3 regions of the Pectobacterium colocasium genome follow, and region 2 is predicted to be linked to each of the others. Evidence: predicted binding sites of a transcription regulator. Region 2 holds the regulator's gene; each other region holds the start of a gene.
The links. The regulator Fur, encoded in region 2, represses iron uptake genes when iron is present. The targets are predictions, from matches to a motif close to ATAATAATGAGAACNACTATCAA.
Positions count from the first base shown of each region.

Region 1: a site for Fur is predicted at 1,614-1,636, ahead of exbB (tol-pal system-associated acyl-CoA thioesterase). Genes of this name have one in related genera too.
Region 3: a site for Fur is predicted at 5,409-5,431, ahead of sodA (superoxide dismutase [Mn]). Genes of this name have one in related genera too.

Region 1 is NZ_CP084032.1:375,255-382,688, forward strand. It holds gene LCF41_RS01720 (TRAP transporter substrate-binding protein) at 73-1,050, opposite strand; gene exbB (tol-pal system-associated acyl-CoA thioesterase) at 1,768-2,772, shown strand; gene exbD (TonB system transport protein ExbD) at 2,776-3,198, shown strand; gene LCF41_RS01735 (substrate-binding domain-containing protein) at 3,321-4,340, opposite strand; gene LCF41_RS01740 (glycoside hydrolase family 32 protein) at 4,371-5,780, opposite strand; gene LCF41_RS01745 (sucrose-specific PTS transporter subunit IIBC) at 5,780-7,150, opposite strand; partial or broken gene LCF41_RS01750 (carbohydrate porin) at 7,221-7,434, opposite strand, start outside.
Region 2 is NZ_CP084032.1:1,425,783-1,433,216, forward strand. It holds gene nagE (N-acetylglucosamine-specific PTS transporter subunit IIBC) at 186-1,682, shown strand; gene glnS (glutamine--tRNA ligase) at 1,839-3,497, shown strand; gene fur (ferric iron uptake transcriptional regulator) at 3,561-4,010, opposite strand; gene fldA (flavodoxin FldA) at 4,340-4,867, opposite strand; gene LCF41_RS06340 (methyl-accepting chemotaxis protein) at 5,756-7,429, shown strand.
Region 3 is NZ_CP084032.1:4,734,154-4,741,587, reverse strand. It holds gene LCF41_RS21430 (mannitol-1-phosphate 5-dehydrogenase) at 1-1,081, shown strand, start outside; gene LCF41_RS21425 (MltR family transcriptional regulator) at 1,194-1,766, shown strand; gene LCF41_RS21420 (YibL family ribosome-associated protein) at 1,858-2,220, shown strand; gene LCF41_RS21415 (methyl-accepting chemotaxis protein) at 2,335-4,227, opposite strand; gene sodA (superoxide dismutase [Mn]) at 4,698-5,324, opposite strand; gene fdhD (formate dehydrogenase accessory sulfurtransferase FdhD) at 5,561-6,394, opposite strand; gene exaC (acetaldehyde dehydrogenase ExaC) at 6,615-7,434, shown strand, end outside.

The DNA.
Region 1 (7,434 bases), 1.1 Mb from region 2:
ACTATCACCGTTTTCATTGCGTTAATCCGTTCGTCAAGAGTCTGCTATTTATCCGCTCAGGTGAGAGATTGATTATTGGACGTCGGCGACGGCTTTAATCAGATCCTGATATTTGGCACCAAACTGATCGCGTACGGGCTGAGTGGCTTTGAAATAATACTCGGTATCAATGTCATGGAATTGAACGCCACCCGCTTTCATTTTATCCAGAGATTGCTGAGTATACTCACTCCACAGCACGCGCTGTTCTTGCTGTGCTTCTTTCGCGAGCTTCAGGATAAGATCCTGATCTTCTTTAGAAAGTTTGTCCCATTTGGTTTTGGAATACAGAAACAGTTCAGGAATAATGAAGTGGCGACTCCAGGTGTAGTTTTTCACGACAGGCAGGTAGTTATGTGCGACAAACGTCGGCGGGTTATTTTCAGTGCCGTCAATCACACCAGTTTGCATGCCGCTGAAGACTTCACTGACGCCCATCGCGATTGAGTTGGCACCCATCGCTTTTAGCGTTGCCAGCGCGACCGGGCTACCCTGGACGCGAATTTTCATGCCCTTAAGGTCTTCTGGTTTTACCACTGGTTGTTTGGTGATTAAGTTACGCGTTCCTGCGTCCATCCAGCCCAGAAAAACCAGTTTGGATCTGCTGTTGTTAGTAATTTTGTCTCCAATTTCCTGACCGATTTTTCCATCCAGCACTTTGTGCATATGATCTTCATCACGGAAGATATAGGGCAGCGTGAAGACTTCTATTTCTGGTAAAATAGCGGCAACGGGCGTCATTGATACACGAATAATATCAATCGCACCAAGCTGTGCCTGCTCAATCATTTGTTTTTCATCACCTAAGACGCCACCGGGAAAGGTTTTAATTTCCAGTCGGCCATTTGTGGCGGATTTTAATTTCTCTCCCATTTTCTGAACGGCAACGACATTAGGGTAACCTTCTGGGTGAACATCAGAGGCTTTAATTTGTTGTGCCTGAATCGCTTGGCTCATCAGGAGTACGGTAGATCCCAGACAAACGCCGATCAATGTTTTTGACAGCTTCATTGAATTATCTCCAGAGGTGGGGTGACATTATCGATAATCAAATGGTGATTTAAAAATATAACTCTATGAAAAATAGTGTAATGAACAGTAGGTTTACTGCTGAGAAAACGGCAGCCGGATTAAGTTATTCTTGTGGCATGCATCGGTATTCTCTGTGATTTAAGCTAACCTATTATACAACTTTGTAGAATGACTCGTGTCACAAAAGAAAAAGCTAATATGAAATACTGTTTTATATGGATTTTATTCCTATTTACCTCACGAACTTATACGTAACATTGTGTTTTTATTTATCTTATTATACTTAATTGTATCCTATTATTTCGTGAAACTTGTCGCCAGCCATCATGAAATGGTGTGATAACTTAATGTCGATCACAAAAAGCCGATCGTAAAAATTCGATTATAAAATCTGGGATATCACGCCGCGTTTAGGGGCGTTTTGCCTGAGATATGCCGGAATACGCCTCTTCTTTCTCGTTTTTATGCTTTTTCTGCCGATATGCCGGCAATACCCCCAAAAACCCTGTTAGAACGCAAGAAAAGTGCATTATCTTGTGTAAATAATAATGAGAACGACTATCAATTCGTTCAGGGTTTGGTATCATTTCAGGCTGCGTTATTGCGGCATTATACCTGCGGGTATGTGCGGATATTGTACAGAACAGATGACTGTACAGAACAGATGATGTACAGAATGAATGGTGGAGGCACAGCGTGAAGACGGCTGTCAGTAATACAACTCAACAGGTGTTATCAACCTGGCAAAAAAAACGTGGCGTGTTCAGCGCATTTTCCCGTAGCGTGCTGGTTATCCTGCTGTGTACAGCGGGACTAAGTGGAAATGCGTTTGCGGCTCCTGCAACGACGCCGTTATCGACAGAGAATGCAGCGCCTGCCACTCAGCCTGCTGCGGCATCTCCTTCAGCCCCTGTGACAACCGATGCTCCGGCGTCAGCCCTCTCGCTGCCAGCGAGTGCGGCACCGGGCACCAATAACCTGATGAAAACCGATTTGTCCGTTTGGGGCATGTACCAGCACGCTGATGCCGTGGTGAAAACGGTGATGATTGGCCTGCTGCTGGCTTCCGTGATTACCTGGGCGATCTTCTTCAGTAAAAGCGTTGAGATGTCTGGTGCGAAACGCCGTCTGCGCCGTGAATATCTGGCGTTGGAGCAGGCAAAAACGCTGGATGATGCGCTGGAAACGGCCGACGCGTTCAAAGCTGGCAGCGTCGCGCAACAACTATTGGTGGATGCGCAGAACGAACTGGAGCTTTCCGCACGCTCGGATGACAACAACGGAATTAAAGAGCGCACCGCGTTTCGTCTGGAGCGCCGCGTGGCGGCTACCGGGCGTCACATGGGGCGTGGTAACGGCTATCTGGCCACGGTCGGTGCGGTGGCGCCGTTTGTCGGGCTGTTTGGTACGGTATGGGGCATCATGAACAGCTTCATCGGTATCGCACAGACGCAAACCACCAACCTGGCGGTAGTGGCTCCGGGGATTGCAGAAGCCCTGCTGGCGACGGCGATTGGTCTGGTTGCCGCGATTCCTGCGGTTGTCATCTATAACGTCTTTGCACGTTCGATTGCCAGCTACAAAGCGATGGTCAGCGATGTCGCTGCACAGGTGCTGCTGCTGCAAAGTCGCGATCTCGATGTGGCTGCCAGCAATGATAACCGGGCGTCTTCAGCTGCGCATAAACTGCGGGTGGGTTAAGTCATGGCGATGCATTTGAAGGAGGACGTGAGTGATGACGGTGAAATGCATGACATTAACGTCACGCCGTTCATTGACGTCATGCTGGTTCTGCTGATTATCTTCATGGTAGCGGCACCGTTGGCAACGGTGGATATTCGTGTCGATCTGCCCGCGTCATCGGCAGCACCGCAACCGCGCCCGGAGAAACCGCTTTATCTGACGGTAAAAGCGGATAAGCAAATGTTCCTGGGGGAAGAGGTGGTTAGTGAGCAATCTCTGGCTCAGGTTCTGGACGCGAAAACCAGCGCTAACAAAGAAACGACCATCTTCTTTCAGGCAGATAAAAGCGTCGATTATGAAACCATCATGAGCGTGATGGATTCACTGCGTAAAGCGGGCTACCTCAAAGTTGGGCTGGTCGGTGCGGAAACCGCGGCTAAATAGCGGCTGAGGGTGTTTTAAGAAGGAATGCGGCGTGAATGTTCAAACCGCGTTCCTTTTTTTATGCTTGTCTTTTGTGTGTATCGCTCGCTGTGTATCGTCTGACAGGAAACGTTGGTGCAGATCTACGCCCGCGAGTCGGGATGACGCCAGTGAATCCGCGTCGGGATATAGCGCCGATCTTCTTCAAGCGGCTGTTGTGCAATCAGGCTGGTTACCATCTCAAAGCTGCTGCGCGCCAGATTTTCACAATCCTGCGCCACGGTATCGATCTTCAGCGGTAAACAATCAAACAGATAGTGATCGTCAAAGCAGCACAGCCGGATGCCGCTTTCCATCAGGTTATGCTGGTTCATATAACGCAGTACGCCTTCCATCAGGCCACAGGCGGCAACAAACAGCGCTTTTGGCGGACGACCCAGCGTGGCACACAGCTGGGCAAACATTTCATAACCCGCGCTGGGGTGATAGCTGCCGTGAATAATCCACCCCGGCTTGCAGTCGATACCTGCACGCGTTAGTCCAAGTTGAAAGCCTTCCAGACGGTGGCGAGTCGGGGAAATTCGCGGCTGGCCGCCAAGGAAATAGAACTCATCATGATGCTGGCGGGCGATGCGTTCGACCATTTCCGCCGTGGATTCTACCGCTTCGGAGATCACCATCGGCAGCGTGGAATCACCAATCACCCGGTCAAATTGTATAACGGGCAACTGCTGATTAATTTTTTGATACTCGGTATCGCTCAACAGGCTGGAGGCGACAATCAGACCATCGATCTGACGCTGCACCAGACTGTTGACCGCCATCATCTCCTGACTGGCGTTTTCGTCGGTGCAGGCAATCAGCAACTGTAACCCTGCTTCACGGCACAGCATTTCCAGCTCGCGGGAAATGACGGCAAAGCCGTAGTTGGTCATTTCCGGTACCACCAGCCCCAGCGTGTTGCTGCGTGAGGAACGCAGCGAACGGGCGTGAATGCTGGGTTGATAACGCTGCTCATGCGCGACGGCTAAGATACGATCGCGGGTTTCATCAGAAACGCGAAACTCTTTGCTGCGTCCGTTAAGTACCAGACTGGCGGTGGATTTTGATACACCGGCCAGCGCGGCGATGTCACTGATTGTTATGCGTTTAGTCGGTTTCACCGCGAGGTCTGCTATCAGAAAAAAGGAAAGTTATTCTATCACGCATGGCGCTAACAGCCAGTGTTGTAGCGTTAATCGACCAGAGCCGCTGAACGTCATGGTCGCGTCACTTTCCGGGAAATAGCGTGCAGACATCACGGCCTCACCGTCGTTGATGAAAATTTCAACGCTGGAGCGATCGCACAGTATCTGCAATTGGCTCAGCTCACCGCGCCAGTAGCGATGTTCGGGTTCGCCAGTGCGGCGGTTGTGTCGGCTCAGCGTGACGCGTTCTCCATCCCAACAGAGAACCAGTTGTGAGGCGAGGCTGAGCTGGAATTCGCCCTGAACGGTGATGAGAATTTCCGCGCTGCTGACATGCAGCGGAGACGCGTAGTCTGCGGCACCATGCCAGGAGTAATGCTGCCTGCGCAGCTGTTGCAGTTCACGTGCAGGGTGTTGATAAACGCGATCGCCACGCAGTGTGAGTTCGCGCGGGCAGGTCATGGTGTGGATCCAGCCGTACTCGATCGTCGGCTCAAAGAATTCATTATCGTCGGGAATCGACATCCAGCCGAACAGCAGGCGTCGCCCGTCTTCGCTCAGCGTGGTTTGCGGGGCGTAAAACTCGAAGCCAAGATCCAGTTCATGGAAACCCTGATGGGGATAAGCACCGTTGTCGTAGTTAAGCGAGCCGATGAAATAGCCCGCCTGGAAGGTATTCAGGTAGCGCTCTTCTTCGGCGGGAACCCCCTGTGGGCAGCAGATCAGCACGTCCTTTCCATCCAGTGGGAACAGATCCGGGCACTCCCACATGTAGCCAAAATCCCCGACCCCGCCCAAACGAGAACCGGCGATCTCACCGATCTTTTCCCACGCCAGCAGATCGTCAGAACGGTAGAGCAGCACTTTCCCTTGCAGGTCGAGATCTTGTGCGCCGAGCACCATGTACCAGCGGTCATCATGACGCCACACTTTCGGATCGCGAACGTGCCCGGTGTAGCCGTCAGGGAGCGTCAGAACCGCGCCCAGTTTGTCATATTCACCGTTAGGATTTTCGCGGGCAAGGCATTGGAACGCGGTACGTGAGCCATCGTCGTATTTCACGTTACCCGTATACATCAGCATGATCGCGTCCTGATCGACCACGGCAGAGCCAGAATAGCAGCCGTGGCTTTCATAGCTTTCACTGGGCACCAGTGCGACGGGTTCATGCGTCCAGTTCACCAGATCGGCGGAGCTCCAGTGCCCCCAGAATTTTGCTCCGTGGGCACAGGATAAAGGATTCCACTGATAAAACAGATGGTAACGCCCGTTGTGATGAATAAATCCGTTCGGATCGTTGAGCAGACCCACGCACGGGGACAGATGCCATTCCGGGCGATACGGGTCTTCCTGTTTCCGTGAGTGGCCTGACATCAGGGCGTGCGCCATGCGCTTTAGTAAGTGGACTTCCTTCATTATTCGCTATCCGTTTTATATTTCAGCAGTAAGGAAATGACAAAGGCCGCGCCGAACGCAATCAACATCCCAATCAGGTAGTTAAGCATCGACCCGCTTTGCACAATGGCCAGCCCCGGAAAACCGGTCAGCCCGACTGCCGTCATATTGACGTGATTGAAGACAACCCACGCGCCACCAAGGGCACCGCCTGCCAGTGCGGCCAGGAACGGCTTAATAAAGCGCAGGTTGATACCAAATATCGCGGCTTCTGTGATACCCAGCAGACAAGACAGTCCTGCGGGAACGGCAATCGCTCGGGTTTTCGCATCACGCGTTTTGAAGTATACCGCCAGACATGCGCCACCCTGCGCCACGTTCGCCATCGCCCAAATCGGCAGCAGGAAGTTGACGCCGATATTCGGGTTACCAAGCAGTCCGGCTTCAATGGCATGGAAGCTGTGATGAACGCCAGTGATCACGATAACGGAGTAGAGGCCGCCGAACAGTAAACCGGCTAACCAGCCAGCGTGAGCAATCAACGTGCTGAGTAAGAAAGAAATACCGTCGCCCAGCGCACGCCCCGCCGGCCCGATGAGCAGCATAGCAACGAAGCCGGAAATGATGACGGTGAGGAACGGCGTGACGATGATATCCAGCGCGTCAGGTACGATTTTACGCAGGCGCTTTTCTACGATGCTCATGAACCAGACGGCCAGCAGTACCGGAAACACGGTGCCCTGATAGCCAATCATGGCGATGTCCATGCCGAAGAAATGCATGGTCTGGAAGCCCCCCGCGACGCCCCAGGCGTTGGTCAGCGCCGGGTGGGTCAGAATGCCGCCCAGCGTCGCGCCGAGATAGGGGTTTCCACCGAACTCGCGCGCGGCAGTAAAACCGATCAGGATAGGCAGAATAATAAAGGCAGCGGAGCTGAACATATCCAGCATCACGAAGATCGCGCTGCTGGCATCGACCCAGCCATAGGTCTTGATCATACCAAGCAGCCCCATCAACAGACCGGAAGCGATAATTGCCGGCATGATAGGGACGAAGATGTTCGATAGCAGACGTGCCAGACGTTGCAGCGGGTTTAGCTTCTTCGCTGCGATGGAGGCCGCTTCGGATTTGCTCGATTCACTGATGCCAGCTGCTTTGATGAACTCGGCATACACCTTGTTGACCAGACCTGTGCCGAAAATGATCTGCATTTGTCCCGCGTTCTGGAAACAGCCTTTAACGCCGTCAACGTTCTCGATGGCTTTTTTATCAGCCAGATTGTCGTCATTCAGTACCAGACGCAGGCGAGTCGCGCAGTGGGCAGCACTGGCGATATTCTCTTTCCCGCCGAGAAGGGGGATGAGCGCGGCGGCAGTTTTGTTGATATCCATGTTATTCCTCTTTATATGTCGTCACTTTGACGTCGATTAGTGCGTAATCGACGCCAAAGCCGGACAAGGGTTAGAACCAGGTTTCCATCTGGATACCAAAGTTCCATTCGCCGCCTGCTTTAAAGCCGGTGGAGCCAAACGTATCTTCACTGGAGTAGTTATCCAGTCGCTTATCCCAGTCCATGTAGCTGGCAAACACGCGCAGTTCAGGACGGCTAAAGAAGTTGCCGATATCACCGACCTTGAATGTCGGTGCGAATGTCAGCTTGTAGAAACCGCCGCTA
Region 2 (7,434 bases):
CATAATTATGGGGTTTAATTTGTGTAGCGAATTATTTTTCTTACACTCCCCCTAGGAGCCACCGCTGCCATGTTTTCTCGACAATGCAGTTTTTCGACGGCGACGCTCTTCGGCAGTGAAATTTATTGGCAGGTTTGTTTGCCCCACAACATTTCATTTACCTCGCAAAGGTAAGAGAGGGAAAAGTGAGTACTCTGAGCTATTTACAAAAAGTCGGTCGGGCATTGATGGTGCCTGTCGCGACGCTGCCTGCTGCCGCTATCCTGATGGGGATAGGTTACTGGATTGATCCGGTTGGCTGGGGAAGCGAGAACGCGCTGGCCGCGCTCCTCATTAAATCGGGCGAAGCCATTATCGGGCATATGGCGGTGTTGTTTGCCGTCGGTGTCGCGTACGGTATGTCGAAAGATAAAGACGGTGCGGCGGCATTGACCGGCTTTGTCGGCTATCTGGTGCTGACCACGCTGTGTTCACCGGCCGTTGTCGCCATGATCCAACGGATCCCTGTTGAACAGGTGCCCGCTGCGTTTGGCAAGATTGAAAACCAGTTCATCGGGATTCTGGTTGGTGTGATGTCGGCCGAACTGTATAACCGCTTTAGTCAGGTTGAACTGCCTAAGGCGCTGTCGTTCTTCAGCGGACGCCGTTTGGTCCCGATTCTGGTTTCTTTCCTGATGATTCTGGTGGCGTTCATTTTAATGTACGTCTGGCCAGTGATTTACAACGCGCTGGTGTCGTTCGGTGAACATATCCAACAGTTGGGATCGGTTGGTGCCGGGGTTTATGCCTTCTTTAACCGCTTACTGATTCCTGTTGGGTTGCACCACGCGCTGAACTCGGTGTTCTGGTTCGATGTCGCGGGCATCAACGATATTCCTAACTTCCTGGCTGGCCAGCAATCTATTGATTCAGGCAAAGCCGTAGTGGGGATCACCGGACGTTATCAGGCGGGCTTCTTCCCGATTATGATGTTCGGCCTGCCGGGAGCGGCGCTGGCGATTTATCACTGCGCCCGCCCTGAGAACAAAAGCAAAGTGGCAGGGATCATGTTGGCAGCGGCATTTGCCTCCTTCTTCACCGGGATCACCGAGCCGCTGGAGTTCTCATTCATGTTTGTGGCACCGGTGCTGTATTTCCTGCATGCGCTGCTGACGGGTTTTTCCGTCTTTATCGCGGCCAGTATGCATTGGATTGCCGGTTTTGGATTCAGTGCTGGTCTGGTGGATATGGTGCTGTCCTCGCGTAATCCGTTGGCCACCCAGTGGTACATGCTGCTTGTTCAGGGACTGGCATTCTTCGTCATTTACTATGTGGTGTTCCGCTTTACCATTACGCGCTTCAATCTGTTAACGCCGGGGCGTGAACTGGCCGTGAGCGGTAGCGAAGCTGATGGATATGATGTGAGTACCGCGACTGCGAGCGAGAAATCAGGCGATGCAGCGGCACTGGCGCGGGGTTACTTGCAGGCACTGGGCGGTAAAGCCAACCTGATCGGCATTGATGCCTGTATCACACGCTTGCGTTTGAATGTGGCTGATTCTTCTCTGGTTGACGATGCTCAGGCGAAGCGTCTTGGTGCGGCGGGCGTGATTCGTCTGAATAAACAAAGTGTACAGATTGTTGTGGGTACACAGGCCGAATCGATAGCAACCGCACTGAAAGCGGAGCAGAGTAAGGCGTAACATAACGGCGCTATGCTGATGAAATTGATAGGGCGAGATAGTAATCTCGCCCTTTTTTTTCGTTATGAATAATTAAATGAAACTAACGGTTGTTTCCCAGCGTAGCTTGTTGGATCATTGTCGGTTATACGTCGTTTTAGCATTGAGGAATGAAGAATGAGTGAGGCTGAAGCCCGCCCAACCAACTTTATCCGTCAGATTATCGATGAAGATCTGGCGTCCGGTAAGCATGACCATATTCAGACGCGTTTCCCGCCAGAGCCGAACGGCTATCTGCATATTGGGCATGCCAAGTCTATTTGCCTGAATTTTGGTATCGCGCGTGACTACCAGGGGCAATGCAACCTGCGTTTTGACGACACCAACCCGGTAAAAGAAGATATCGAGTACGTTGAGTCGATCAAACGTGACGTCGAGTGGCTGGGTTTTTCATGGAGCGGTGACGTTCGCTATTCTTCTGATTACTTCGATCAACTGCATGCGTATGCGGTTGAGCTGATCGGTAAAGGGCTGGCTTACGTTGATGAACTGACGCCCGAGCAGATCCGTGAATACCGTGGTACGTTGACGGCACCAGGCAAAAACAGCCCTTACCGCGACCGTACCGTGCAAGAAAACCTGACGCTGTTTGAAAAAATGCGCAACGGTGGGTTTGCGGAAGGCACGGCCTGCCTGCGTGCAAAAATCGATATGGCATCGTCCTTTATCGTGATGCGCGATCCAGTGCTGTATCGTATTAAATTTGCCGACCACCACCAGACGGGCAACAAGTGGTGCATCTACCCGATGTATGACTTCACCCACTGCATTTCCGATGCGCTGGAAGGGATCACGCATTCACTGTGTACGCTGGAATTCCAGGATAACCGTCGCCTGTATGACTGGGTGTTGGATAACATCACGATTCCTTGCCATCCGCGTCAGTACGAGTTCTCTCGCCTCAATCTCGAATACGCGATTATGTCCAAGCGTAAGCTGAATCAGCTGGTTGCGGAAAATGTCGTTGAAGGATGGGACGATCCACGTATGCCGACGATCTCTGGTCTGCGTCGCCGTGGTTATAGTGCGTCTTCTATCCGTGAATTCTGCGTGCGCATCGGCGTGACGAAGCAGGATAACAACGTGGAGATGGCCGCGCTTGAATCCTGTATCCGCGACGATCTGAATGAACACGCCCCGCGTGCGATGGCGGTGCTGGATCCGGTCAAAGTGGTGATCGAGAATCTGCCAGCTGGGCACGAAGAATTTGTCGCGATGCCAAACCATCCGAACAAGCCGGAAATGGGATCACGTCAGGTAGCATTTAGCCGTGAGGTTTATATCGATCGCGCAGATTTCCGTGAAGAAGCTAACAAACAGTACAAGCGCTTGGTGTTGGGTAAAGAAGTTCGTCTGCGTAATGCCTATGTGATCAAAGCCGATCGCATTGAAAAAGACGAGCAGGGTACTATCACCACGATTTACTGTAGCTATGATGCGGAAACGCTGAGCAAAGATCCGGCTGATGGCCGTAAAGTGAAAGGCGTGATTCACTGGGTTTCTGCGGCACACGCGGTACCAGCAGAATTCCGCTTGTACGATCGTCTGTTCAGTGTGGCAAACCCGGGTGCGGCGGAAGACTTCCTGTCGACGATTAATCCAGACTCACTGAAAATTACGCAAGGTTTTGTGGAAGCGAGTCTGGCGCAGGCAGAAGCAGAGAAAGCGTATCAGTTTGAGCGTGAAGGCTATTTCTGTGCTGACCGAGTTTACTCCAGTGCGGAACATCTGGTGTTTAACCGTACGGTTGGACTGCGTGATACCTGGGTAGGCTAACGCCACCGGTAAGAAGACAAAAATAAAACCGCCTCGGCGGTTTTATTTTTTTATGCGGTCGATTTATCGTGTCGATTCGTGCAGGGTTTCATCCTCGCGGCAATCCCCTTCACTGCAATGCCCGTAGAGATACAAACTGTGGTTGGTCAGTTTAATGCCGTGTCTTTCTGCGATCTCGCGTTGGCGTGCTTCGATAGATTCATCGCGGAATTCAATGACTTTGCCACAGTCGAGGCAAATTAAGTGATCGTGATGATGCTGCTGTGTCAGTTCAAAGACGGATTTACCCCCTTCGAAGTTATGACGAGTGACGATGCCCGCATCATCAAACTGGTTGAGTACGCGATAGACGGTAGCAAGACCAATCTCTTCGCCCATATCAATCAATCTCTTATATAAATCTTCCGCACTGACGTGGTGACAGACAGGATCCTGTAACACTTCCAGAATTTTCAATCTTGGAAGAGTGACTTTCAGGCCGGCCTTCTTTAATGCGATATTGTTGTCAGTCATGCGGGTTTAGTCCTGTTGCTTACTTATCAATGGAGGCTGCCTAGCCTATGACATCGGTCGGCGCAAAAAATGTAATAGCGTCCCAATTATAGAACCGCACATACAAAATGAAAACAAGGGAATGTTAACAATATTGTCCCCATTCACACTACTGGTATCCAACGCAATCCGTTGTTGGTGAATGAGGAAATGGTGAAGCACGTATAAAACCGATGGGATTATTGTACAGGTTTACGGATAGAAGTTAAAAAAATGTATCAATTATTATGAAAGGTTTTGCCTATCAATGTTGTTTTGGCTCTGATAGGGACTATCAGAGCCAACGTGGCTTAGCCAACCAGTTCTTTCAGGCTCAGTTCATCACTGATCTGTTTGACCCACGCGGTGACGCGTTCGCTGGTCAATTCAGGTTGACGGTCTTCATCAATAGCCAGACCGATGAAGTGATTGTCGTCGGCGAGCCCTTTAGAGGCTTCAAAGTAATAGCCCTCTGTTGACCAGTGGCCGACAATCGTCGCGCCGCGAGGCTCAATAATGTCACGAATGGTGCCCATGGCATCGCAGAAGTATTCCGCATAGTCTTCCTGATCGCCGCAGCCAAACAGGGCAACCAGTTTTCCTGTGAAATCAATTTCTTCCAGCGAAGGGAAGAAGTCATCCCAATCACATTGAGCTTCACCGTAATACCAGGTGGGAATACCCAGCAGCAGGATATCAAAACCGTCGAGGTCTTCTTTGCTGCTTTTGGCGATGTCATGAACATCAGCAACGTTGGTGCCTAACTGCTGTTGGATCGTTTTGGCGATGTTTTCAGTGTTACCAGTATCACTGCCAAAGAATATTCCGATGAGTGCCATGAATTGAATAACCTCTTGATTCCTAATGGTATGGTGTAATGTTTCACCCACTTATCTGTTAATAATAACAGACACTCACATCAGGAGAAACTCGTATCGGTAAGGAGGCGTAAATCAAAGGCGTATGCAATGTGGAGGGCAGTAAAAGAAACGAAACGCATCTCTGTGGGTGCTAAATTCCCCATAATGAATAGGGATTATGTTATCGTCTGGGATTAAATGCACATTTCCTTAATCTCTTCGCGGATATTTATCTGTAACGTTGTTTCATTTTTTATGAATGTGTTTTTTATTTTTACGACTAATTCCAATTGTAATTAAAAGCAGACTTCTTTTTGTGAGAAATAAAAGTCACCTCACGGTACGTTACTATTCATGAGAATTAAAATGCATACAAAAGATAATGTTTTTGTTGAATTAAAAGCCCGTAACATTTCTCGGGAATATTCCTAATGAATGGAGATAAGAATTATAACCATTTACGGATGGCTTGATGAAAAGACGAAAGGAAAATGTTTTATCTTTTTGATTTTAAATGATTAAATAAAAAACCGGCGTGGTTTTTTGCCGACTAACCGCATGGCGATGCCAACGCATATGAGGCGCAAGCGATAGCGATTTTTATGATAACTATCTGATTAAAATACTTATATCGATAAAAATAGATAAATGTATTCTCAATATGAAAAATTATATTAATAAATATAGCAAGAACGCTAAATATTCTCTGTGTTTAGCCGATGAGTTAGCGTGGTTTTTGAGTTTTCAACTCGGTGAAATGTGAACGCTAGGGAGAAGTGACCTGTTTCATGGTGTGAATTTTCTGATTCATATCGGTTGATTAGCGATAAAAATCTTTTTAACCATTTTCCTGATTTGGAGTGAGCTATGAGACTTATAAAAAATATTGCCATCAGAACCGCTATGCTATGGGTTCTGGGCATTTTTTGTGTCCTTTGGGGTGGCGTATCGATATATACCATGTTCTCTTTTAAAGAGATGACAGCGACCTCGAAAACCAGCACCTTGCTGGTTCAGAACATGAACTTTATCAACCAGGGCAACGATCAATACTTCCGTATGGTAACCCGTCTGGCGCGTGCCGTTGACGCTCGCCGCAGCGGCGATAATGCTACCGCAGATAAAGAACAGGCTTCCGCCCTCGTCGCGCTGGATAAACTGAAGTCTGATTTGGTGGCGTTTAACGCTATCGATCATGCAGGTCTGGATGCCGCGCTGGTACAGGCTGTTAGTCGTGACTGGAACAATCTGGTTACTCAGGGTGTTGAGCCGCTTTACCAAAAGGCCGTTGCCAATGCGTTGGATGATTATCAAAATCAGGCCAAGAATGTTGTGCCGCCATTGAGCCGCCAATTCGGCGCATCCTTATCCGCATTCAGTAACGCCAGCGCAGAGAAATTCGCTGCGGCTGGCGTGCGTTTTGAACAAATCACTACGATTGGACAGAACATTTTGCTGAGCGGATTGGTGATCGGTCTGATCATGCTGTTCCTGACAGACCGTTACCTCGTGGTGTGTCTGGTTCGTCCATTAAATGACCTGCGCTATCACTTTAGCGTGATTGCTTCCGGTCATCTGGGCAAGCCAATTCTGGACTTCGGCAATAACTGCGTCGGTCGCCTGTTCCCACTGCTGCGTGAAATGCAGGGGAGTCTGGCCAGCACGGTTAGCACGATCAGAAACAGCACGGATTCCATCTATCAGGGCGCTTCTGAAATTGCTGCGGGCAACAACGATCTGTCTTCACGTACCGAAGAGCAGGCTTCCGCGTTGGAAGAAACCGCGGCAAGCATGGAGCAACTGACGGCAACGGTGAAACAGAACGCTGAAAACGCCAACCACGCTAGCCAACTGGCGTTACAAGCCTCAACTACGGCGAAGAAGGGCGGTGAAATCGTTGAGAACGTAGTGAAAACCATGGCGGAAATCTCTGGCAGTTCGAGAAAAATCGCAGAAATCACTACTGTGATTAACGGTATCGCCTTCCAGACCAACATTCTGGCGTTGAACGCGGCGGTAGAAGCTGCGCGTGCAGGTGAGCAGGGGCGTGGATTCGCCGTGGTAGCGGGAGAAGTACGCAGTCTGGCACAGCGCAGTGCGCAGGCCGCGAAAGAGATCGAAGGGCTGATTTCTGAGTCTGTCCGCTGTGTCGATACAGGTTCTAATCTGGTTAGCGATGCCGGTGACACCATGCAGGATATCGTCCGTGCGGTGACCAACGTGACAGATATTATGGGTGAAATTGCGTCGGCATCGGAAGAGCAGAGCAAAGGCATTGCACAGGTTGGTCAGGCCGTGGCGGAAATGGACAGCGTAACGCAGCAAAACGCCGCGTTGGTTGAACAGGCCTCGTCGGCAGCCTTGTCGCTGGAAGAGCAGGCGGCGTTGTTGAACCAGACGGTGTCGCTGTTCCAGCTGTCTGACACGCAGTCAGCGCTGCAAGTCGCAGCAAAGCCGGTGCAGAAAGCGCACGCGGTTGCGCCACGTGCCGCTGCAGCTAAAGCGTTGCCACCCAGCAACGACAACTGGGAAAAATTCTGACGCGG
Region 3 (7,434 bases), 1.6 Mb from region 2:
CAACGTCGAACTGACATTCGCTGACGTCAATCAGCCGCTGCTGGATGCCTTGAACAGCCGTAAAAGCTATACGGTACGGATTGTTGGGGATAACACACGTCTTGATACCGTGAGCAACGTTAGCGCCGTTCACAGCGGTAGTCAGGATGCCGTCGCGCTGATTGCCGTGGCCGATCTGGTAACGACCGCGGTGGGGCCGCAGATTCTGGAAAAAATCGCCGGAACTATCGCTCAGGGGCTGGTTAAGCGTCATAACGACGGCAATTCCCGGCCGTTGAACATTATTGCCTGTGAAAATATGGTGCGCGGCACCAGCCAGTTAAAACAGCATGTGTTGAAACTGCTGCCCGAAGGCCATCAGGAATGGGTTGTCGAGCATGTGGGATTTGTCGATTCTGCCGTGGATCGCATCGTTCCCCCTTCCGAAGCGGGTAGTGATGATGTGCTGGCGGTGACAGTAGAAACCTTCAGTGAATGGATTGTCGATAAAACCCAGTTCTGCGGTGAGCCGCCAGCGATTCCCGGTATGGAATTGACTGACAACCTGATGGCATTTGTCGAGCGTAAGCTCTTCACACTGAACACGGGTCATGCAATTACGGCTTACCTCGGCCAGCAGGCGCGGCATCAAACGATTCGCGATGCGATTCTTGACCCGCAAGTCAGAGCCGTAGTCAAAGGCGCAATGGAAGAGAGCGGTGCGGTGCTTATCAAGCGCTACGATTTTGATACGGATAAGCATGCTGCCTATATCAATAAAATTCTCAGCCGCTTTGAAAACCCCCATCTGCATGATGATGTGGAGCGCGTTGGCCGCCAGCCGCTGCGTAAACTGAGCGCGGGCGACCGTCTGATCAAGCCGCTGCTGGGCACGCTGGAGTACCATTTGCCGCATGACAACCTGATTACCGGTATTGCCGCCGCGATGCATTATCGCAGCGAACAGGATCCGCAGGCGCTGGAACTGGCTGAGTTGCTCCGTGCACAGGGGCCGCAAGCGGCGCTGGCACAGATTTCTGGTCTGGATGCTAACAGCGAGGTTGTCGCGCAAGCAGTGAATGTGTATAACGCCATGCAGTAATCGGCGCGTCTCGTCACCAGGCTGGTGTGGTCTTTTCGACACAATGTCATGTATATGGGCGACGTCGGGAATGGGAGGTCGCCACACCTGCCGGTGTAAGCATGCTGCCGAGATGGGGTATGCGTGTGCGGGGTTAAAGAGTCGAGAAGTGACGATGGAAGAAACACAGGCGTTTGAAAACCGGGTTCTGGAAGCGCTGAACTCAGGGAAGACCGTGCGCGATTTTATGCTTTGTGCCGTTGAATTGCTGGCTGAAGCGGTCAGCATCCTGATGTTGCAGGTGTTCCGTAAAGACGACTATGCGGTGAAATACGCCGTTGAACCCTTGATGACGGGAACGGGCCCGTTGGGCGACCTTTCCGTGCGCCTGAAGCTGATTTATGGTCTGGGAATGATCAGCCGTAAAGAGTACGAAGATGCGGAACTGTTAATGGCTCTGGGTGAAGAACTGGCGCATGACGATGGGCATTACCGTTTTACCGACGATGAAATTCTGGGGCCTCTCGGCGAGCTGCATTGCGTTACGGCGCTGCCCGCACAACCCGCTTTGCCGCCGGGAGCCGACGCTGCCGACCCGCTTCTGGTGAACATGCAGCAGCAGCGCTATCAGCAGATGGTGCGTTCCACGCTGGTGTTATCCCTGACCACTCTGATTGCGCAAATCAGCCTGAAAAAGGCGTTTTAACGCGATTCTACCGTATCACGCCACTGCGTCAGCCAAGAGTATAGTGTATGCTGTGCTCCGCATTATTCTCCCGTTATACAGGTTATCTTTTATGAAAGAGCAGGAAAAAGCAGAGATTAAACGCCTTAGCGACCAATTGGATAAGCTGACGCGTAAGCAAGCCACGCTGCTGGCACAAGGTGATGCTGAAGCTATCGCCCTCAATATGGACGCGCGTGAGAAGCTGACGGCCGAAATTGAGCGCCTGCGTAACGTGAGAGAACAGAAACTCAGTAAAGAAGCGCAGAAGCTGGCGAAGCTGCCTTTCAGCCGTGCGATTACGAAAAAAGAGCAGGCTGATATGGGGACGTTGAAGAAAAGCGTGCGCGGTTTGGTGGTGGTACACCCGATGACCGCGCTGGGGCGCGAGATGGGCTTAACAGAGATGACGGGCTACGCGCCGAAACCGTTCTGAGGCGTGTTTCTCTGCGCAGACCGCTGGCGCTGGATACGTTAGCGTCATGGATGTATTGATGAAGCCCCTGTTTAACAGGGGCTTTGTCGTTTCTGGTTCGTGGCTGCTTTGGTATTAGCGCGGCGCGTGCAGGCGATGCGTTGGGTTGGTAAACGCGATGCCAGCCGGCGTGTCATCGTGCTGCGTGTTTGCCAGACGGAAGACGGAAACCGCTTGCTTCAGCAGTCGCGCTTGCTCTTCCAGCGAGTCGGCGGCGGCAGAGGATTGTTCAACCAGCGCGGCGTTCTGCTGCGTGGTGCTGTCCATCTCAACAATCGCCTGGCTGACCTGGCTAATCCCGCGGCTTTGCTCATCTGATGCGGTGGCAATTTCACCCATGATGTCATGCACCTGCGTGATCGAGGTGACGATATCATTCATCGTTTTGCCTGCACTGCCGACCAGCGTCGCACCGTGTGATACCTGATTAACCGATTCAGAGATCAGGCCTTCGATTTCCTTCGCGGCCTGAGAACTGCGCTGCGCCAGATTGCGGACTTCGCTGGCGACCACGGCAAAGCCACGGCCTTGTTCACCGGCGCGCGCGGCTTCCACCGCGGCGTTCAATGCCAGAATGTTGGTCTGGAAGGCGATGCTGTTAATGACGGACGTGATTTCCGCGATACGTTTAGAGCTGTTTTCAATCGCGGTCATGGTTTGCACCACGTTATTCACCTGCTCGCCACCCTGTTTGGCCGTTTGGGAAGCGCTGATTGCCAGTTTGTTGGCGTGGTGCGCGTTATCCGCGTTTTGCTTAACTGTCGCGGTGAGCTGTTCCATGCTGGCGGCGGTTTGCTCAACGGCGGCGGCCTGTTGCTCGGTACGTGATGACAGATCCGTATTGCCCGCGACTATCTCGCTGGAGGCGTTAGAAATCTGGCTGACGCCGACGCGAATGTTATCGATCATATTGTGCAGGTTGTCATTCATTTTCGACATTGCACTCATCAACTGACCCAGCTCATCCTTACGGGTTGTGTTAATGGACATGGTGAGATCGCCTGTCGCGATTTTTTCAGCCATGTTCAAGGTGTTGCCCAGCGGTGTGGTGATCTGGCGTGAAATGAACCATGAAATCAGCAGGCCAAGCAGCAGCGTAATCAATGCCGCAATGCTCATTTGCAGCGTGGCGCTATGAATATCTGCCTGCGAAGCAGCCAGTTGATCGCTAAGCAGGGATTTAACCACGCTGTTCAACTGGTCGGCGACAGCCTGCATTTGTGCTGCTTGTGCCATCTCTTCCTGATAGGCTGGCATGTAGGCCAGAACCTGCTCTTCATAGTTGTTCATGATTGTCAGAACGGGTGTCAGCGTTTCACGTTGTTCGGCAGACAGGCTCTGATACAGGAAGGTCAGTGACGTTTGTGCCGCATTAATGGCATCCGTCAGCTTTTCTTCGGATTCTTTATTGGGAGAAAGTAATAAACCACGGACGTGGTAGCGGACGGCAATCAGTTTTTGGTTCAGGTCAGAAAGTAATAATTGAAGCGTTGTGCTGTTGTTGTCTGTCTTTAATTGCTCGTTGAGCTGTTGTAGCGGTTTTTCCGTTGTTGAAATATTCCAGCTTTTTCTAACGGCATCCTTTTTGCTTACGGCATTAATATAATTATTTTGTTTTTCCTGATAGCTGGTAATTAATGTGGGGATGTTGGCTATTTTCTTGGCGTCATTTTCCGGCCAGTTAAATTCTTTTGCCTTTTCAGCGAGTTTACTGACATTGGCAATGTGTTCAACGTTCCTTTTTATATCATCAGGATTATAAGTGGTGCCGTATAGTGCACGGTAATATTTAGCTTGGTTAATTTCATCATTAATATTGTTGCTTAAATTAACTTTATCGATACTGTCTTTCAGCGAGCTAATATGCATAATGCCCGCGCCGGCAATTACCATGGTCATCAGCAGAATCAGGAAAAAGCCTAATCCTAATTTTTTACCGACTTTTAGATTGTCAAAATTCATAGCCATCACATCCCACCACTATATCGTATTGAGTCAAATTTACTATCCTGATGCACACTTGATTAGCGGTGCTAGCATCTCGGATTACCGCTTGCCAAGTTTATACCCGTCATACTTCAAGCCGCATGTGCGTTGGCTGCATTCAAATACTCGGCCCGTCGTGGGCTTCGCCCTAAAGGGCTAACGCTTCGCGTTGTTCAAAACGTTAACGTTTTGTCCTGCAACTCGAATTATTTAGGATATATAGCTACAAAACTACATGACAAAAACCCGCAGTAGATATCGGCATGTTACTCTGAAACTTTACGAGCCAGCCAGCGGCGGCCTGTCGGAGAGAAACGTAAAGATGAACCGGATACCAGCGTACAGGTGGCTTGAAATATAGCGGGGACAATAAAAAACTGGAATAACAGACTGTTATTCCAGTTTATATTCAAACGCAGAAGAAACCTGATGATATCAGGCACTCAGCGGTTTTATTTTTTCGCGCCAGCAAAACGTGCGGCTGCTTCGTCCCAGTTCACCACGTTCCAGAAGGCTTTAGCGTAATCTGGGCGACGGTTCTGGAATTTCAGGTAGTAAGCGTGTTCCCAGACGTCCAGGCCGATGATTGGGTAGCCAGAAGCGCCAGAAACGGCTTCGCCCATCAGTGGGCTGTCTTGGTTTGCAGTAGATACGACAGCCAGTTTGCCGTCGTCTTTCAGAACCAGCCAGGCCCAGCCAGAACCAAAGCGGGTTGCTGCTGCTTGCTCAAATTTCTCTTTAAACGCATCAACGCTGCCGAAATCGCGTTCGATGGCGGCTTTCAGGTCGCCAGTCAGCGTCGTGCCAACTTTCAGGCCTTTCCAGAACAGGCTGTGGTTAGCGTGGCCGCCAGCGTTGTTACGCAGTGCTGCTTTTTTCTCCGCAGGCACTTTATCCAGTTGGGCGATCAGCTCTTCAGCAGACAATTTAGCCAGCTCAGGCAGAGATTCCAGCGCGGCGTTAGCATTATTGACGTAAGCCTGATGGTGTTTGGAATGGTGAATTTCCATCGTTTCTTTGTCGAAATGCGGTTCCAGTGCGTCATAAGCATATGGCAGCGATGGCAGTGAATAACTCATGTTTAGCATCTCCATGGTAAAAAAAATGTTACGGCACTGTACTGTTAGTGCCGCGTAAGCAATACGTTCATTATAGTTAATTAAATGATATTGAAAATGATTATTCTCGCTCTGATATCATGAGCCATATTGCTTTACCTCATGATAACAAACGGTTATGTCATTATCGCACTATGTAGAAACAAATTAATCTATACCCGTCATACTTCAGGCTGCGCTGGCGCTGGTGGTGTTGTTTACTCGCTCAGACGCTGTGGATGCGTGTAGATAGTCGCATGTCCCGGTCGACAAAAACCGACCAGCGTCAGGTTGCAGCGCTGGGCGACCTCAACCGCCAGTGACGTTGCCGCCGAGACAGCAAACAGGATTTCCACGCCGCACATGGCGGACTTCTGAACCATTTCATAGCTGGCGCGGCTGGAGACCAGCGCGGCACCTTGCTGCCAGTCTTGTTTTGCTCGAGCGCCCAGCAGTTTATCCAGCGCGACATGGCGACCGACGTCTTCACTCCCCCCGGACAGCGTGCCGTCTGGTGCGACCCAACTTGCGGCATGGGTGCAACCCGTTACCTGACCGATCTTCTGCACATCGCGCAGCCGTACCAGTGCGCTTTCAAGTTTGCTGAGGGAAAAGGTCTGCGTAAAGGGCAGGGGGGACACCGGCTTGCCGATCTCCGCGAGTTGCTCCACGCCACATACGCCACAGCCTGTTCGGCCATCCATCGCCCGGCGTCGTTCTTTTAGCCCGGCAAAACGTCGGCTAGAAAGCTCAATCTGCACTTCGATGCCGTTACAGGCGGGCAGAACATCAATCCCGTAGATATCCGCTGGTGATTGAATAATGCCTTCAGATAAGGAAAATCCGAGGGCGAACTGTTCCAATTCTTTCGGCGAAGCCATCATGACGACATGTGATATGCCGTTGTAGACCAGCGCAACGGGCACTTCTTCCGCCAGCCAGTCAGACTGTGGTTGATGCAGCGAATCGGGATGATAGACCGAATGTTGCGTTGCGCCTTCAAGGGCGGCATCCGCGCGTAAATGAACCCCTTCCACCTGAAATACCTGCATGTTAGTAACCCTGGAAATTAAAAGTATTATTTCACCGCGTCTGAAGGGATGCGAATTTTTCTCGCAAGAAACTGTGCGTCAACTCGAAGAGTTGCCTTCTTCTCTGGCCGAATCCTGTCGCTAATTCCATACCCCGTATAGGCTTAATTTAACTGCTTACTGATTGCCTCTTTTTTCACTGCGGCATGGCCGCTTACCCAGAACTGAAAAGGAGACTGAAATGGCGCATGATAATTTTGAAGGCCGACGCGCATCTGACGAAGTCGGTTCTCTCAACCTGAAAAAACGCTATGACAATTTTATCGGCGGAGCCTGGGTTCCCCCTGATGCGGGTCAGTATTTTGTCAATTTGACGCCAGTAACGGGCCAGCCGATGTGTGAAGTGGCCAGTTCATCAACGCGAGATATTGACCACGCGCTGGATGCCGCCCACAAGGCAAAAGCGGAATGGGGCGGCATGTCGGTACAGGAGCGGGCGCTGGTGCTTAACCGCATTGCCGACCGAATGGAACAAAATCTTGAGCTGCTCGCGCAGGTGGAAACCTGGGATAACGGTAAACCGATACGCGAAACCAGCGGGGCGGACGTGCCGCTGGCGATTGACCATTTTCGCTATTTTGCGGCCTGTATCCGTGCGCAGGAAGGGGCGATCAGTGAAATTGACGGTGATACGGTGGCCTACCATTTTCATGAACCTCTCGGCGTTGTCGGACAAATCATTCCCTGGAATTTCCCGCTGCTGATGGCCTGTTGGAAAATGGCGCCAGCGCTGGCCGCTGGTAACTGTATTGTGTTGAAACCCGCCAAGCTGACGCCGATGTCGGTGCTGATTTTGATGGAGTTGATTCAGGATCTGCTGCCTGCGGGGGTCATTAATGTCGTCAACGGGTCGGGAAGTGAAATTGGCGAATACCTGGCGACGTCGAAACGCGTTGCGAAAGTCGCCTTCACCGGCTCGACCGAGGTGGGTCAGCAGATCATGAGCTATGCGGCGCAGAATGTGACGCCAGTCACGCTGGAACTGGGCGGCAAATCGCCGA